Linked DNA regions of Bacillus pumilus. The protein of the gene in region 1 interacts with the protein of each later gene in a pairwise test. Links are inferred from orthologs where the notes say so. Each region holds a gene or a part of one and is shown in the gene's direction. Other genes may lie near its edges.

Evidence for each region.
Region 2: the proteins of CKW02_RS06800 (region 1) and CKW02_RS11880 interact in binary tests that used the Bacillus subtilis proteins (3 or more experiments, as listed by UniProt). The link is inferred for Bacillus pumilus from one-to-one orthologs.

The regions. Positions count from the first base shown.
Region 1 is NZ_LT906438.1:1,352,180-1,361,659, forward strand. The notes cover bases 4,431-7,303. They hold CKW02_RS06800 (PAS domain-containing sensor histidine kinase), read left to right. Parts: upstream 4,431-4,888; coding sequence 4,889-6,718; downstream 6,719-7,303. Other genes in these bases: CKW02_RS06795 (peptidoglycan D,D-transpeptidase FtsI family protein), read left to right, coding at 4,431-4,733; CKW02_RS06805 (aminotransferase A), read right to left, coding at 6,744-7,303. Outside these bases: CKW02_RS06780 (SDR family oxidoreductase), read left to right, coding at 1-550; CKW02_RS06785 (NAD(P)-dependent oxidoreductase), read left to right, coding at 564-1,436; CKW02_RS06790 (CAP domain-containing protein), read right to left, coding at 1,476-2,270; more of CKW02_RS06795, read left to right, coding at 2,607-4,430; more of CKW02_RS06805, read right to left, coding at 7,304-7,913; CKW02_RS06810 (cation diffusion facilitator family transporter), read left to right, coding at 8,206-9,090; CKW02_RS20265 (hypothetical protein), read right to left, coding at 9,151-9,303. UniProt on the Bacillus subtilis protein: Phosphorylates the sporulation-regulatory proteins spo0A and spo0F. It also autophosphorylates in the presence of ATP.
Region 2 is NZ_LT906438.1:2,307,254-2,316,780, forward strand. Bases 6,336-9,255 are described here. They hold CKW02_RS11880 (sporulation histidine kinase inhibitor Sda), read left to right. Parts: upstream 6,336-7,685; coding sequence 7,686-7,826; downstream 7,827-9,255. Other genes in these bases: yqeH (ribosome biogenesis GTPase YqeH), read right to left, coding at 6,336-6,799; CKW02_RS11875 (YqeG family HAD IIIA-type phosphatase), read right to left, coding at 6,802-7,323; CKW02_RS11885 (SGNH/GDSL hydrolase family protein), read right to left, coding at 8,190-8,918; CKW02_RS11890 (polysaccharide deacetylase family protein), read right to left, coding at 9,001-9,255. Also shown: CKW02_RS11820 (DNA internalization-related competence protein ComEC/Rec2), read right to left, coding at 1-60; CKW02_RS11825 (ComE operon protein 2), read right to left, coding at 53-622; CKW02_RS11830 (helix-hairpin-helix domain-containing protein), read right to left, coding at 688-1,317; late competence protein ComER, read left to right, coding at 1,408-2,256; CKW02_RS11840 (class I SAM-dependent DNA methyltransferase), read right to left, coding at 2,305-3,048; rsfS (ribosome silencing factor), read right to left, coding at 3,045-3,401; bis(5'-nucleosyl)-tetraphosphatase (symmetrical) YqeK, read right to left, coding at 3,414-3,977; CKW02_RS11855 (nicotinate-nucleotide adenylyltransferase), read right to left, coding at 3,967-4,536; ribosome assembly RNA-binding protein YhbY, read right to left, coding at 4,550-4,840; more of yqeH, read right to left, coding at 5,699-6,335; more of CKW02_RS11890, read right to left, coding at 9,256-9,527. UniProt on the Bacillus subtilis protein: Mediates a developmental checkpoint inhibiting initiation of sporulation (by preventing phosphorylation of spo0A) in response to defects in the replication initiation machinery.

The DNA.
Region 1 (9,480 bases):
AGCTGGTGATGAGAAGTGCTTAGACATTCTTGTGAACAATACAGGCGGTCCTAAAACAGGGACACTTGAAACCTTAACAGATGAAGACTGGATGGAATCATTTCAGCTTCATTTACTCAGTTATATTCGATTATTAAAAGAGGCCTTGCCTTATTTGAAAAAACGCGGTGCACGCGTGTTAAACATTGCGTCTATGTCAGTAAAAGAACCGATCCCAGGCTTGATGCTGTCAAATACGTTTAGACCGGCTATTGTCGGCTGGACAAAAACAGCCGCTCAGGAGCTTGCCAAGGATGAAATTTTGATCAATACGTTAGCCCCTGGGAAAATTGAAACAGACCGCGTCAAACAGCTCGACAAGCACCGCGCGCAGGCAGAGCACCAAACGGTTGAAGAAATCAAAGCACAGGCTGAACGTACGATTCCGCTTGGCCGTTATGGACAGCCAGAGGAATTTGCAGCATATGCAGCCTTTCTTTTATCTGAAGCCAATACATATATGACAGGTCAAACACTTATCATTGATGGTGGATTGACAAAGTCTCTTTAAGGAGGAACAAGTGATGACACAAATCAAAACAGTTGGTTTTATTGGAATTGGTGTAATGGGACGCAGTATGGCTGAACATTTAATGGATGCAGGTTATGAAGTTCTCGTTTATACAAGAACAAAAGCGAAAGCAGATGCACTCATTCAAAAAGGCGCATCATGGAAGCCGGAAGTGAAGGAAATTGCACAACATGCAGATGCTGTCATCACAATGGTAGGATATCCATCAGATGTAGAAGAAATCTATTTAGGTGAAGAGGGGCTTGTGGCACATGCTACGCCTGGTACTTATCTGATAGATATGACGACATCGAAGCCTCAGCTGGCAAAAGAAATTGAAGTGAAAGCGAAAGAAAAAGGGCTGTTTGCATTAGATGCACCAGTTTCTGGCGGAGACGTAGGTGCAAAAAATGCAACGCTTGCGATTATGATTGGCGGAGAAAAATCAGCCTATGAAGCGTGTTTGCCCTTATTTGAGAAAATGGGCGAAAACATTCAATATCAAGGACCTGCAGGAAGCGGCCAGCATACCAAAATGTGTAACCAAATTGCGATTGCAGCAGGCATGGTAGGTGTCGCAGAGGCTATGGCCTATGCCGAAAAATCAGGACTTGATCCAGAGCACGTGCTCAAAAGCATCACAACGGGTGCGGCAGGAAGCTGGTCCTTGTCAAACCTTGCACCAAGAATGTTGAAAGGTGATTTCGAGCCAGGGTTCTACGTGAAGCATTTTATTAAAGATATGGGCATTGCACTTGAAGAAGCAGAGCTGATGGGAGAAGAGATGCCTGGGCTCTCACTTGCGAAGTCACTTTATGAGAAGCTGCGTGAACAGGGCGAAGAAAATAGCGGCACACAAAGTATATATAAATTATGGGTGAAATAAAAAAGCCTGTCCTACTTCGGGACAGGCTTTTTAGATAACTTATTTTCCGATGAATTGCTGTGTCCAGTAGTTGCCAGATTTCACATAACCAACACCGATATGTGTATAGTTTTTGTTTAAGATATTGGCTCTATGACCTTCACTGTTCATCCAAGCAGTCACCACTTCTTGTGGAGATCTTTGACCTTGGGCAATGTTTTCACCCGCTGTTTTGTAAGTGATCCCGAATTTCTTCATTTGATCAAATGGAGATCCGTAAGTTGGGCTTGTATGAGAGAAATAGTTTTTATCTTTCATATCTTGAGATTTTGCACGAGCAGATTTGCTTAGCTTTGAATCAACAGAAAGTGCTTTTAATCCTTGCTTTGCACGCTCTTTGTTTGTAAGCTCAACGACTTCTTTTTCAAATGCATTCAAGCTGCTGTCTGCTTTTGCTGTCGTTGTGTCTTTTTGATCAGCTTTTGTATTGTTGTTTGTATTTTGTTTTGCTGGCGCACTTGGTTTAGAAGCAGTAGGTTTTTTCACTGATTCTTGTTTTTGTTCATTTTTTGCTTTGTTTACTTCTTTCACCACTTTTGTGCCAGTAACAGGTTGACCGCTTTTGATCAGCTTGTTTAAAAGAGCTTCGATCTCTTTTTGATTCGACTTGCTTAGCTTGTTTACATCTGAAGAGATATGTAATTTTGTAGCTAATGTATGAAGATCAATGGTTTGATGCTGTACATGTATTACTTGTTTCAGGTTAAGCTCCTTCGCATCAGCTGAATGTCCCCCAGTGAACGTGATGAGTGCAGCAGCCGTTAGCGCTGAAAAAAAGAATGATTTCTTCTTCATATTGTAACTCCTCCTAAAATCTTTGTTTTGTTTTCTCACAGAAAATCATAACATGGACTTTTTGTTATAAACGTACCAGCATCCTCCATTGACAATGCCTGTTTGTCATTTTTGTTAAAGTCACAAAAAAACCCGCCTCATATCAAAGGATAGGGAATTCTTCCATTTAATGAAAACGACATAAACATACCAATATTTTAAAGTGTTAGTATATTTTTTTGCATAATAGGGATTGACAGCTTTTTTTCACTTGTTTCGCTGTAACAACTATTACAAAAGTGTTACAATAATGAGTGGTAATTGTAAAAGATTGAAAGGATGAGAGGAGCTACATAAGTGGGAGAGAAACAGCATCAAGGTGGTGCCGAGCAGAAAAAATTCAAGCGCCGGAACGCCTGGAGGATTAATCTCTTTTTCTTCGCTGTCTTTAGTTTGTTTGCTGTGCTTGTGATCAAGCTTGGTGTGCTGCAAATCGTCAATGGTGAGGATTATAAAAAGCAGGCTAACCGAACAGAGGTCAAAACAGCATCATACCCTTCTCCGAGAGGAAAAATGTATGACGCGAGAGGAAGAGTCGTCGTTGATAATGAAAGTGTACCTGCCATCGTTTATACATCAGAAAGCGGTGTGAAAGCGAAGGATAAGATTAAGGTAGCAAGAAAACTTGCGACTTATATAAAAATGGATACTGATTTTTTGAGAGAGCGTGACATTCGAGATTTTTGGCTGGCAAGCCATCCGAAAGAAGCGGATAAGCTCATTTCAAAAGCAGAGCAAAAGAATCTTAAAGCAAAAGATGTCTATCCGCTTCAAGTAGAGCGCGTGCCTAAGAAAGAAGTTAAGGCGATCGAAAAAGATGCAGAGGAAAAAGCAGTTGCAGCGATCTATCGTCGATTTACAGGCGGATATGCCTTTGAGCCTCAAATCGTGAAAGCAATGGACCCCAATGAAGAGAAAAAAGGGGACGAAAAAGTTGCTTTACTCGATGAAACAAAAGAGTCAAAGCAGACATCATCTGTGAGTTTGACCTATGAAGAGATTTCACTTGTGTCAGAGCATCTTGATGAACTGCCTGGTGTGAATGTCATCAATGATTGGACAAGAAAATATCCGTATGAGAAGACCCTTTATAATGTACTTGGCGGTGTGACCACACCAGAGCAAGGGATTATAAAAGAGCGTGAAGATTACTATATGGCAAGAGGCTACTCACGTAATGACCGAGTAGGGAAGAGCTATTTAGAGTATCAATACGAGGATTTTCTGAACCCGGAGAAAGCGACTGTTCAATATACTCAGGTTGGCGGGAAGCTGCTCGATGAAATCAAGCGGACAGAGGGACGAAGAGGACTTGATCTTGCACTGACATTTGATATGGAGCTGCAAAAGGAAGTCGACAAGATCGTCGAATCAGAGCTTAGATCCGCTAGTGCGAGAAACTATATGATGGACCGTGCATTTGTCGTGATGATGGACCCTAACACTGGGGATGTTCTTGCGATGTCTGGCAAGAAAATGGACGGCAGAGACGTCACTGATTATGCCATCGGAACATTTACGACCCAGTACGAAATGGGCTCTGTTGTCAAAGGAGCTACTGTACTTGGCGGTTATCAGGACGGAATGTCGCACAACCAATCCTATATGGATACACCGCTCTATTTTGCAGGAAGTGGTGGAAAGCCGAAACAGTCATACAAAGTTCTTGGATGGGTCAATGATCTTCAGGCTCTCCAAAAAAGTTCCAACGTCTACATGTTCCAAGTAGCGATGAGAATGGCGGGCATCATTTATCAAAAGGATGGTCCGTTACCGGCAAGACCTGAGCACTTGCAAAAAATGAGAAACTACTATGCGCAATTTGGTCTTGGCGTGAAAACAGGGATCGATTTGCCGCAGGAATCAAGCGGGATGCAGACGCATCCGAAGACGGTCGGCGGACTTTTGCTCGATGAAGCAATTGGCCAGTATGACACGTATACACCGCTTCAAGTTGCCCAGTACATGTCAACGATCGCTAATGGAGGAAATCGCGTTCAGCCAAGAGTGGTGAAAAGCGTTCACCTTCCAACAAAGAAGGATGAAGTAGGCCCAGTCGTGAAAAAATATGAGCCGAAGGTATTGAACACGATTAACAACTCGAAAGCAGATATTGACCGCGTCAAAATGGGACTGAAAATGGTCACATCGACCGGCGGTACTGCCGCAGGCCGTTTTGGTCAGCATGATGTCTCAGGAAAAACAGGGACGGCCCAAACCTTTTACTACGGTGCCAACCGCAGCTGGTGGGGAAACCCCACTTACAATTTAACCTTTGGAGGATATTATCCATCGTCCAATCCAAAAGTAGCTTTTAGTGTCGTGACACCTTATGTCTCAGACAAAGATTCCGTCATTAAAACCATCCCAAGTAAAATTATTGATAAGTACGTTGAATTACAAAAGAAATACGAAAAGCAGTAAACAGCAGAGAGCACATCAAGAGAATGTGCTCTTTTTTGCTGAAAATATGGACGTTTCCCTCGATGACGGAAGGAAAATACGGGTTTTCTAGCGAATCTTTTTTATACATCAATCTAAGGACAACCCTAAAAAATGAAAAGGAGGGTCGGACGACGATGGAACAAAAAATGAAAGATTCGAATCAGCTTTATTCGAATATCGATTTACATGCCGTTCTTTCTTCTAATGGCCGCTTTCTCTACATTTCTTCTAACTGTAAGCAGCTTTTGCTTTATGAACAAAAGGATTTACTAGGGTGTTTTTTGAAAGACTTTGTTCATACCGAAGATCAATTTCTCGTCGAGAGTTATTTCTACAATCAGCACATGCTAGAGATTTCCCACTTTAGGCTGCTTAGAAGTGACCTAACAGCTGTATGGATTGAAGCTAGTATTGATTTTGTTGCTTGTGATGCGTTAGACAGTGAATTAAGTAGAGAAATGATCCTAAAAATGAGGGTGCTGGACGCTGAACCGCAAAAAGCAGCATTTCAAACAACATCAGAAGTGTCAGAACAGTCGTTAGGCAGTCTGCCGGCTTTCCAACATGTCAGTGAAGCTGAACAATTGATTGCCATGCTGCCAAATCCGTTATGTATTACGATTTTAGGGGAAATTGTTTATGCGAATGATGCGATGCTTCAATTAATGGGGGTAAGTACAAGAGATGACATGATCGGCAAAACTGCATTTGACTTTATTGCTGAGGAGTACCATGACATTGTGAGAAGCCGAATTACAAGGCTGCAACAAGGTCTTCCAGTCGGAATGATTGAACAGATATGGAAGCGGAAAGATGGAAGCAGCATCCATATCGAAGTGAAGTCATCACCAACGATCTATCAAAGTCAGCGGGCAGAGCTTTTGCTGTTAGTAGACATCTCATCCCGTAAGAAATTCCAAACCGTTCTGCAAAAAAGCCGGGAGCGTTATCAGCTGCTCATCCAAAACTCCATTGATACGATTGCGGTCATTCACGATCACAAATGGGTGTTTATGAATGAATCAGGCATTAAATTATTTGAAGCCGAGCATTACGATAAATTAATAGGAAAAGATATTTTCCATCAAATCCATTCCTGTGACCAGCAAAAAGTGAAAAAAAGCATATCACGTATTATTGAAAGAGCATCAGATTCTGAGATTGTCACGATGAGCTGTCATACGTTTAAACACAAACTGATTTATACAGAAATGGTGTGTATCCCAACTACATTTTTTGGAGAAACAGCCGTTCAAATTATTTTAAGAGATATATCCGAACGTAAGCAGACAGAAGAGCTCATGCTCCGGTCTGAAAAATTATCGATCGCAGGTCAATTGGCTGCGGGCATTGCACATGAGATCAGGAACCCATTGACTGCCATCAAAGGCTTTTTGCAGCTCATTAAACCGAAAACGAAAGATCGGGATCAATATTTCGAGATTGTTTTCTCTGAACTGAGCCGGATAGAAATTATCTTAAGCGAGCTGCTCATGCTGGCAAAACCGCAGCAAACGGCATCGATGCAGACACTTGATTTGAAAAAAATCATCAGCGAAGTCACGGCTTTATTAGAAACACAAGCGAACTTAAATGGCATTTTAATGAACACGAGTGAAATAGAAGAGGATCTCCTGATGAACGGGGATCAAAATCAGCTCAAGCAGGTGTTTATCAATTTAATCAAAAATGCCGTAGAATCCATGCCGGACGGAGGGAAGGTTGACATTACGGCCAAAGCAGAAAGAGATGGAATTCACGTCACCATTCGTGATGAAGGGGTTGGCATTCCTGAATCGGTCATGAAGCGAATAGGAGAGCCCTTTTTAACGACAAAGGAAAAAGGGACTGGACTTGGCCTTATGGTGACATTTAATATTTTAGAAAATCACAACGGGACGATCCGTGTGGATAGTCATCCCGAAAAGGGCACCGTATTTCACATCATGTTTCCTGCAAAATAAAAACAACGGCAGGAGAGCCGTTGTTTCAGTCTGTTAAATGAATAGAACGCTTTTCAAGAACGAATTGTTCTAGGCGGTCAAGTCCTTCTTTCAGTGTTTCAAGTGAATAAGCATAGGATAGACGCACATACCCCTCGCCGAGTGGAGAGAAAGCAGACCCTGGTACGACAGCAAGTCTTGTACTTTCTAACAGCTCCATACAAAAATCAAAGGAACTCATCCCAAACGATTCAATGGATGGAAAAATATAAAAAGCGCCAGAAGGCTTAATGACCGGAAGCCCCATAGAAATGAGCCGATCGTATACATAATCGAGCCTTTTCTTATATTGCTCTCTCATGATGAGTGCATCATCCACACCATTTGTCACAGCTTCAAGTGCCGCCTTTTGTGAGACAGCCGAGGCACAAGACACGTTATATTGATGTACTTTTAATACATGTTTAGCAATTGGAGCTGAAGCAAATAAAAAGCCAATTCTCCAACCAGTCATGCTATGAGACTTAGACAGTCCGTTAATCACAATGGTCTGTTCCTTTAAGAAAGAAGCGATTGAATGATGCGGCCGGTCAAATGTCAGCTCGCTATAGATTTCATCGGATAAAATAAAGATGTCTTTTCCTTCAAGGAGCTGGGCAATCTCTTTCAATTCTTCTTCTGAAAGCGTGACACCAGTTGGATTTGAAGGATAAGGAAGCACAACACACTTTGTTTTTTCCGTTAATGCATCCTCAATCAGCTTGGCATTTAATTTAAAGCCAGCATTCGTTGTGTCGATATGTACGGGCTTCCCCCCGCACATTCGAATGATCGGTTCATAGCCAGGGTAGACAGGTCCAGGTAAAATCACTTCATCACCCTCTGACAAAATGGTTCGAAACGCAGCATCAATCGCTTGACTTGCACCTGTCGTCACAATGATCTCTGACTCTGCATCATAATCAAGGTTGACTTTCTTCTTGATGTAGTGCTGGATTGCTTGTCTTAGCTCTAGGAAACCAGCATTATGAGTGTACGAAGTGAAATTCTCGTCAATGGCTGCTTTTGCAGCTGTTTTGACATGATGCGGCGTATAAAAATCGGGCTGGCCTATCGTCAAAGATACGACATCCTCATATGACGATACGAGATTTGAAAATGTTCGAATGCCTGAAATTTCAATATCCTTTACTCTTGGATTCAGCAAATGCTCCATTTCTCATCACCTTAAAAATTTATGTTTTTATCCTATTTTACCATTCACTGCATAAATGTCACCTGCGAAAGGCACTGGATATCATTATCTGTAGTCTATTCTCCTATTCATCACAGCATGAGTGATATATTGAAGAAAGAGCAACATTTATTATAGCGTAACCTCACGAGAAAATACAGGCTGCGATAACATGATTAGAAAACGGCAAAACGGTGTAAACTGAAAGAACGTGAGAATCAGGGTCATGGGAATTGCTTTCATAGACATACGATCTCCTAAAGGAGGACGATAAATGGAACAATCAGCGAAGACATCAAAAATAGCGTTTCTATCCGTGATGAGTAACACATTTGTTGTCATCTTAAAAATCATTGTAGGTCTGCTCACTGGATCTGTTGCGGTTTTATCAGAAGCCATTCATTCTTTTCTCGATTTAATGGCATCTTTTATTGCATTTATCTCTGTTCGTATTTCAAGAAAGCCAGCAGATTCTAAACATCCTTATGGACATGGAAAAGTCGAAAATATTTCTGGAACGATTGAGACCTTACTGATTTTCGTTGCGGGCATTTGGATCATCTACGAATGTGTTCACAAATTAATGCATCCAGAGCCAGTCAAGCTGCCTGTACTTGGCATTGTGGTGATGCTATTAGGCGCGATCATCAACTTTATCGTATCGAAGGTTGTGAACAAAGAGTCGGAAAGGGTCCATTCTGTCGCCATGAAATCGAATGCATTGCACCTGTTAACAGATGTGTATACGTCATTAGGGGTCGCATTCAGTTTATTGCTTGTCGCATTAACCGACTGGTATTTCTTAGATCCGATCATTGGAATGATACTTGCTCTCTTTATTATGCGTGAAGCATTTAAACTCATGAAAGAAGCCTTCCCGCCGCTCGTAGACGCCCGGCTAACGCCCGAGGAAGAACAATCGATCGAAGCAATCATTCAAGGATTCAGTCAAGAATTCATCGAATATCATGACTTTCGAACAAGACGATCCGGTGCAGAGGAATATATTGATTTTCATTTGATTGTAGATGGCAAGACAACGATAGAAGATGTTCATCAATTATGTGATCGAATTGAAGAGAAGATTCAGCAAGAATTTCCGCATGCACAAATCTTTATTCATGTAGAACCTGAAAGTGAAAGAAGCACGCAAACGTAAAAAGGCGATCAACCAACTTAGGTTGTATCGCCTTTTTTACGCTTCATCTATGAAATGAAATCAATATCCATAAGCAGTATCGTAATCTTCATACCAAGAGATATAAGCTGCGTCATCATTTGACAAACCATGCTTCATGTCTAAAAAATCAGCTTCGCAAATATCTTCAATCACAGTCATTTCATTGTTATTTAATAGTACGACAGTTCCCATCATGAACACCTTTCTTTAAAAAATCCTTGACTATTGTACCATGTGAAGAACGATTGTCAACAGCAGAATGGAAACAAGACGAAAATATCACAAAATGTTAAAAAATCAGGAGGTAAAAGAACTAGAAGTACCATGATTTTCACAAATTTTCAGTATTTATTCACATAAATCATTGAG
Region 2 (9,527 bases), 960 kb from region 1 along the record:
TGCAGCCAGAGCAATTCCAACAGCTGCTGAAATTGCCCCAAACGGCAAATAATTAAACATAGGAAGTAAATAATTGATTCGCCTTCTCATGCATATTGCGAATTTCTGATTCACTAAGTCCTGATTCACTTAGTTTGCCAATTAGATCTGCAACAAAGGCTAATTTTTCTTGATTTTTTAAGTCGATGATCATTTCATCGAGTTCAACTTGTTCCGTTTGAACACCTGCCTGCTCAAATAAATCAATGGCATATGGGTGATTTTTATAATCCTTTGCATAGTAAACGGTTCGAATACCTGCTTGAATAATGGCTTTACAGCACTGCAAACAAGGAAAATGTGTGACATATATTTCAGCATCGGCTGTAGGTGCACCAAATTTGGCACATTGTAAAATAGCGTTCATTTCCGCATGGATGGTGCGAACGCAGTGATGATCAATGACATAGCATCCCACATCTGCACAATGGACATCACCAGCAATTGAGCCATTATATCCCCCTGCAATGATACGCTTGTCTCTGACGATGGTCGCCCCAACAGCTAACCGCTCACAGGTGCTTCGCAGAGCAAGCAAATGGCTTTGCGCCATAAAATATTGATTCCATGAAATTCTTTCCACGAGCTGATCCCTCCAGAATGATGGTTGGTATTAAGTGTACATGCCTTCCTTCTATATCGTCAATTCTACTTAACGGTCAATTCATTTTTCAGCCGTTCGATGGTCTTCTCCCCAAAACCTGAAATGTTCCGCAAATCTTCAATTTGTTGAAATTCTCCGTGCTCCTCTCTGTACGTAATGATAGCTTCTGCTTTAGCTGGCCCTATTCCATTAATGGTTTGCAATTCCGCTGCATCAGCCTGATTCACATTGACACCTTGACTCTTTTCATTACCCGATGGAGCGTCTGCACCTGCTGTTTGTGCCTCTCTCTCTGCTTCTCCCTGCTTCCGGACATAAATCATCATACTGTCTTCTAATTTTGCTGCTTGATTAATTTCAATCGTGTCTGCTTTACTAGTAAAACCTCCTGCTCTTCGAATGGCTTCTTCTACCCGTGCATCAGATTGAAACGTATAAACACCTGGCTTTTTTACAGCCCCTTTGACCTCCACAAAAATGGAGGATGATTCATTATCGGTCTTTTCTTGTTTGTCTTCTAATGTGACTTGTATGTCTTGATCGCCCTTCAATACACTTGGCTCTCTAGAGCTCTCCTTATTTCCTGCCAAAAGGAAGAAAGTGATGATGATCGTGCCCATGAGCCCAGCTCCGATATAAAGACTGTATTTTTTCAATGGAATGAGTCGCTTCACGTGCTCACGCTTCTTTCAATCATATTTTTCTATTGCTCAACATACTGTTTAGAAGATAACAGATCCTATGCGCCTAAGGAGGGAGAACGTTTGAATATCGGGATAATCGGTACAGGAAACATGGGTACCATACTTACTGAGGCATTTATTGAATCAAAGGCAGTCAATCCCTCATCCATCACCATTACAAACCGGACCATAGAAAAAGCGTTCAATATAAAAAAGAACCACCCAGAGCTTGAAGTAACAAAACAGCTTACAGGAGCTGTCATGGATAAAGATTTCATCTTTGTTTGTGTCAAGCCGCTTGATATTTATCCTCTTTTAAAAGAGCTGAGCCCTCTTTTAAAAGAGCACCAAACCATTGTCATCATTACAAGTCCGGTTCATCCTGAACAGCTTCAGGATATCGTTCCTTGTCAAACAGCCAGGCTGATTCCAAGCATTACGAACCGTGCTTTATCAGGTGCGTCACTTTTAACATTTGGATCGTCATGTAATGTCGCGACGAAAACAGCGTTAAGACAATTAGCTTCCTGCATTTCAACACCTATCGAAATTCATCATTCGATTACAAGAGCGGCGTCAGATATCGTCAGCTGCGGTCCTGCCTTTATCAGCTTCCTCGTTCAGAAAATGATTGAAGCAGCCGTTGAAGAAACAGATATTTCTAAAGAAGAAGCCACCACCTTATCAGAAGATATGCTTGTAGGGCTTGGCCGTTTGATTGAAAAAAGAGTCTATACCCTTCCGACACTACAAGACAAAGTGTGTGTAAAAGGCGGCGTTACGGGTGAAGGGATTAAAGCACTTGAAGCAGGTGTTCAAGATATGTTCCACCGCCTTTTTCAAAACACCCATGAAAAATTCGATGAAGATCTTGAAGCGGTTGCGCATCAATATCCGCCAAGTGTGTTTACTGATGATCGCAGAAATTAATCAACTCTGCAACAAGCGAAAAAAGGGTTTTAAAAAACCATCGTTCCATTAAACGATGGTTTTTGGCTTCTTAGCTGAAATGAAATATCTTTCGGCGAATTCCCTGGGCGCTTCATTTGTAAAATCAGCGGTCACTTCTATTTGTTCAAAGCCAGCGGACTCAAGGAACGCCGCATAGGTCTCAAATGGAAATGTACGCTGTTCATGTGTCTCATCATAACGCTGATACACGTCTCCGTCCTTTACAAAAAAGCTTAAATCGTGAATGACCGAATACATGTCATCCCCTTTATCACTCTGCCAAATATAGCTGATCTCTTCATCTTGATCGGCATAAGTCGAACCTGGGAATACCTCTTCCATTTTATAAGGAGTATGAACATCAAAGAGTAAAACCCCATCTGCCTCTAAAAGCTGAAACATGTTTTTAAAGGTTTTTTTGACGTCATTTTCGTTTTTTAAGTAATTCAAGGAATCACAGCATATAACCGCCGCTTGAAAGACTTGCTCAAAACCCGTCAGCTCTCTCATATCTTGATGTAAAAATTGAATGGACTGCTTTTTCGCCTGTGCTTTTTGCTGCGCGAAAGCCAGCATTTCTTCACTGAGGTCAATTCCTGTGACTGCGTGACCCTTTTCAGCTAACCGAAGAGAAATCTCTCCAGTTCCACAGCCAACATCAATAATGGCAGCATTCGGTTTGATATTCTGCTGGATCCACTGAACCCATTCATCATAAGGTGCATGTGTCATGAGCTCGTCATACACACCTGCAAACCCTTGATAAATCATGAGTTAATGCCAAGTGAAAGCGTTTCTCTCGGCGCATCTCCCCATAACTTCTCTAGGTTGTAGTATCCTCTTTCTTCTTTGTGGAACACATGAGCAATGACATCACCAAGATCAATCAATACCCATCTTGCTTCATCAAAGCCCTCCATCTTCTTCACTTCGATTCCACTTTCCTCTGCAAGATGTTTTACTTCTCTTGCAATGGCCTGCACTTGTTTATCAGAGTTCCCGTGACAAATGAGAAAATAATCGGCAACAAGTGAGATTCCTTGCATATTAAGGGCAATAATATCCTCAGCCCGTTTATCATCGCATGCTCCTGCCGCGACGTTTAAAATTGATGATGAATCCATCCAAATTCCTCCTTAATTGTTCTTATGCACAAGTGAGTTGTAAGTCGCAAGCGTATCTGGATAGACTGGCTGGTTCTTTTTCAATAAAAAGCTGATCGTGTTTTTTAGTGACTGAATCAGTGCGCTATCTAAATCTTGCTCTGCTAACTCTCTTACTTCTTCAACACCAGGGAAATGACGTCCTGGTTCGATATAATCAGCGACATAAATGACCTTTTCAAGTAATGTCATGTTTGGTCTGCCTGATGTATGAAATTCAATGGCCGTTAAAATATCTTGGTCGTTAATAGCTGCTTCCTTTTTAACCAAATAGGCACCAACCGGGGCATGCCAAAGCTCGGGCGAATATTCCAGCAATAGAGGGTTCATCTGTTCCTGCTGGATAATCCCCTTCATTTCATCCTTTGGTCTAAATTTCGCATAATCATGAAAAATAGCGGCGATCTCTGCTTTTTTCACATCTGCACCGAACCGTTCCGCTAAAGAAATAGCTGTCTCCATAACCCCGAGTGTATGTGTATATCTATGCTCTGTTAACTGCTCTTTGACACAGCTTAATGCTTCTTCACGATTCATATAAGTGATGCTCCTTTATATAACGCTCAACAGCTTTCGGTATCAAATAATCGACAGGTTTTTCCTGCATGATTCGCTGCCTAATCAATGTCGATGATACATCAAAAGCTGGAACATCTGCAAATAAAAGAGGATATGTCGTATTTCGGGTATAACCCGGTCTTTTCATCCCAATAAAAGTAATCATCTGAAGCAAATCATCTATCCGATGCCATTTTGGCAAATACTCGACCATGTCCGCTCCAATCATAAAAAAGAACTCATCTTCAGGATGATGCTTCTTTAAAAGCTCCACCGTATCTACTGTATAAGATGGACCCTCTCGCTCCATTTCAATGAGCTCCAATCGAAAATGTGGATTTGACTGGATCGCCGCATCCACCATTTTCACCCGGTGACGACTATCTGCTCGCTTCCGGTCTGTTTTATGAGGAGGCTTGTGATTTGGGATAAACCAAATTTCATCAAGCCCTACTTGAAAACGCACTTCATTTGCCATCAGCAAATGCCCATTATGAGGAGGATCAAACGTACCGCCAAACAACCCTATTTTTTTCATATCACATCCACCTTTACGGCAGCTTAATTTGTTTATTTTCCTTTGATTCTTTATAAAGGACAATCACATTTCCGATCGTTTGAACAAGTTCAGCTTTTGCACCTTTGACAAGTGCTTTCGCAACTTCCGTTTTGTCCTCGTCGCAGTTTTGTAATATGCTGACCTTTAACAATTCTCTTACTTCAAGCGCCTCGGAAATTTGCTTGATCATATTGTCATTTACCCCGCCTTTTCCTACTTGAAAAATAGGTGATAAATGATGTGCTTTTGCACGTAAAAAACGTTTTTGTTTCCCTTTTAACATGGTGTTCCTCCTAATTTCTGTATCACAATTGACTTCATTTTTCTTGCGTCAGGCGTGATGCCTGTCCACAGTTCAAAGGCTCTAGCTGCTTGTCCAACAAACATGCCGACACCATCTACTGTTTTCAAACCTAACCCGGCTGCTTCTCTGAGCAGTTTTGTTTCTATTGGATTATACACAATATCACAAACAACCGCTGTTTTTTTTTGCGTTTACTAAAGAAATCGGGGTTTCTTCAACATTCGGGTGCATACCAATTGAGGTTGTATGGATGATGACATCATATTCCCCAAGCTGCTCTTCCGCCGTCTTTAATGTAATGGCACTAGAAGTGAAGTTCCCATTTGCACTTTCAATTAAAGCCTCCGCTTTTTCAATGGTACGATTGGTGATATCAAAGCTTTTCGGTGCATAGTCAGCGATTGTCGTATAAATCGCATTTGCCGCTCCGCCAGCACCAATCATTAGAAATGACAGCTCTGATAAAGGCTGATCCAAGGCTTCAAGCAATGAATGAAGAAAGCCCTCCCCATCTGTGTTGTACCCGACGAGCTGACCTCCTTCGAGCCGCACCGTATTGACTGCACGCAGGCGTTCAGCTGTCACATCAATTTTGTCCAGGTACTGCATGATGTCTACCTTGTGCGGAACAGTGACGTTAAAGCCGCTGATTCCTAAGGCTTTCATACCGCTAATGGCATCTTTCAGGTCATCATTTTCTACTTGAAAGCCATGATAATGTCCATCAATTCCAGCATCCTTTAATGCTGCATTATGAATATCCGGAGACATTGAATGGCCAACAGGGTTACCGATTACTCCGTATAAAGGTTTCAAGGTCTCTCCCCCTCTGAACATTTAAATTAACGAACGTCTCATAAACACATGCACGCCTTTTGGCGCATAGACTTTGATTTGCTTACCTGCATCATTTGCCGTGATCCACCCTAAGCCTGAGAAGACGATATCCATTTTCGGCTGATCAATGGTAAAGGTATGTGGAACGAGTGGAGGAAAATCTTCCATCCCCTCTTTTGATGGCGGTGATAGCAGTTCACCGGCATGTTTTTCATATAAATCATCTGCGTTCTCTAACTTTGTTCTGTGTATGTTCAGCTCATTTGGCATATAGCAGACAAATGACGTTCTGCCGCCTTTTACATAATCAAATCGAGCAAGCCCGCCAAAATAAAGCGTTTGAGCTTCATTTAATTGGAACGTTCTCGGTTTCAATTCTTTTTTCGGCGTTAAGATCTTCAAGTCATTTTTACTGACATAGTGCGCCATTTGATGACGGTTGATAATGCCCGGCGTATCAAATAGAGCAGATCCGTCATCAAGCGGGATCTCAATGGCATCAAGTGTTGTACCTGGATATTGGGATGTGGTGATCACGTTCTCTTTACCAGATACTTCTTTGATGATTCGATTGATAAATGTGGATTTCCCAACATTCGTACAGCCGACGACATAGACATTTCTTCCTTCGCGGTAATGATCGATCGCTTCCATCACCTCAGGTACGCCCTGACCTCTGCTTGCACTGATTAAGAAAACATCGATCGGGTTCAATCCGTTTTCTTTCGCTTCCCGTTTCATCCAATGAATTAAACGATCTTTTTTCACGGATTTCGGTAAAATATCTACTTTGTTGCCGACGAGTAAAATCGGGTTACCACCGACAATACGACTCAGCCCATTAATCCAGCTTCCGTTAAAGTCAAAAATATCAACGACCTTGACAATCAGAGAATCTGTCTCTCCGATACTGTGCAATATATTTAAAAAGTCGTCTTCTGTTAAAGAAACATCTTGTATTTCATTGTAGTTCTTTAACCTAAAACAGCGCTGACAGATCACATCTTCTTTCAATAGAGATGCTGCCGGCGCATATCCTAATTGATCTTTATCTTCCGTCTGAATGGCTACACCGCAGCCAATACAAACAACCTTTTCCATTATTACTCTTCCTCCCACTGAATGTGGCCCTTACGCTTTAAGGCTCCTAAAATTCTGCGTTCAATCTGCCTGTTAAACTTAGTGATAAATCCGTCTGAGGCAGCAACAGGGACGACCAAAATCGTATGGAAGCCGTGACGATTCCCGCCTAGAACATCGGTCATGAGCTGATCCCCAATGACAACCACATCTTCTTTTTTCAATTGCATATCAGCGACGGCCTTATTAAAAGCTCTTCCCATCGGCTTTTTCGCTTTATAAATAAACGGAATATGAACTGGTTCAGAAAAAAGCTTGACCCTTTTTTCATTATTGTTCGATACAATCGTCACTTGTATCCCGTGATCCTTCATTTCTTGAAACCATTCAATTAAGCGGGGCGTCGCACTTGGACGATCCCATTCTACTAGTGTGTTATCTAAATCGGTAATAATTCCTTTTACATTTCGTTCTTTTAGTTTTTGCGGTGAAATGTGGAAAATGCTTTTCACAAATTCATCCGGTAAGAAATACTTCTTTAGCACAATTTGCACCCTTTCTTCCATTGGTTTTTCAGCGATAGTGTCGAATCAAATCACAATTTGTCTGTCTATCGAATACAATGAAAAAGTTTTCGACATATGACGAGGACCTTCAACAGTTGTGGATAATTTTACACACATTATCCACCTATATTTCATCACGCTTTCATTCAATTATAAACACTCTACCCACAAGTTATCCACTTCACCATGTGGATAACAGAACGATTGTTCTTGTTTCCCATTCATGGTAGATTAAAGGTACTTCAGAGACATTCGATCAACCTATGATGATATGTCTTTTCCTCAAGTTTTATGCCAACTTTTTCAGGGGAGGTGTTTTTCCCATCATATGGGTTTCTAGTATGAAAAAGCTGTCAGATGATTTACTTATAGAATCGTATTATAAAGCAAATGAAATGAACTTAAATCGCGACTTCATTGAATTAATTGAGACAGAAATGAAAAGACGTTCGCTCGGGCATATGCTCTCTGTTTCCTCTTAATTCCATATCACAGGAACCATGCCTCCCGAGCATTCTCTTTTTTAAACTCAGGTGACTGATATTATATCACTTGCGCTATAGGCTTACTACTATTTTCCGTAAAAAACACCCCTTCTCAAGTAAAGAAGAGGTGTCTTATTTGCAAGGCTGTTCATTCCAAAACCATAACCCTCCACCTACGACCAAAATAACCACAAGGAATACAACAAGAAAAGCGTAACCGATTCCTGCTCCTTGAGCTGGATAAGGCGAACACGCAGGGTAAGGATAAGGGCATCCCCACATATCAGTTACCTCCTTCTAGGAAGATATACTGTTAGACTATGCTAAATGGATGATCTTGTTTAGGCAGATGGCCATCATTTAAAAATGTTTGATGACATCACGCTCTTTGATTTCGTTATAAATGATTCTTGCCCCTTTTGGCGTCATATGATTGCCAGAAGGGTCGATCAAACCTGATTGAATCAACGCATTGTCACTATCTTCGCCTGCTTCTCGGATGAACGCTTTCCAGTTGTCGACAAGCGGTACTTGATGATCCTTGGCTATTTCTCTCGTGATATCATTATAGGAATTTTGCCAAGCTCTTGCCCCGCCTCTCTCAGCAAAATAAGATGACTTATACCTAGAGTAATAATACAAGCCCTTTTTTCCGCCTTCTACAACAGGTACACAGGTCATGAGAATCGGGGTAATGCCTGCTTTTCTACTCTCAGAAATGAAGTAGGTTACGTTTTCTTTAAACCTTTTTTTCGTCACTCGGGGATGTTTCCCGTCTAAAATCGCCGCATCATTCGTCCCAAACATGATGAGGACGTAAGTTGGTTTCTGCTTTAAAATATCCTGCTCAAAGCGCAGCTTCGCATCTTCAGTCGTCTGCCCGCCAATTCCTGCGTTCTTCACTTGAATTTGACCGCGCTCGACGTTTTTCATGAGATTCACCCATTTTTCAGATGTTGGATAATCTCGAAAGTCCCAGTTTGATCCCTTTGTATTGCTGTCGCCAAATGCAATGACACTTTCTTGTTCTGGCTTTGAGCACCCAGCAGCGACACAAAGTAGGATGAAAAGGACAACATATTTCTTCACAACATTCACCTCCAAAAGCCCTCTTCATATAGTAAACGACAAGACTTTTGGTTTCAATGAATGACTGTTTTTGACGAATCTCCTATTGCAGTTGAACTGGTACATACGCTTTGTCATGATGCAGTAGTTCGCTCACTTTAACAAATTCATATCCTCGATCCTTTAATTCAGGTATTACTTGTTTCAGTGCTTCAACCGTTTGCTTCCGGTTTCCCCCACCATCATGCAAAAGAATAATATCGCCGCCTTGAATGTGATCAATAATCCTGCTCGCAATTTTGTGTGAGCCTGGTCTTGACCAGTCCTTCGGATCTTGCGTAAAGGACCACATGACCACATCATATCCTTGTTTAGACAAAATCCGGAAAGATTTCATCGTCAAGCGGCCACCAGGAGGACGAAATAATAAGGGCCCACCAGGCTGAAGTGAAGCGATATGAGCCGCTGATTCTTTTAGCTCCTGCTTGATCTCCTTTGAAGATAACAGGTCAAAATACGTATGATTCATCGTGTGGTTGCCAAGCTCATTTCCCTCGCCTACGATTCGTTTCGCAATGTCTGGATATGTATGAATCCGGCTGCCTATAGCAAAAAAGCTGGCATTCACTT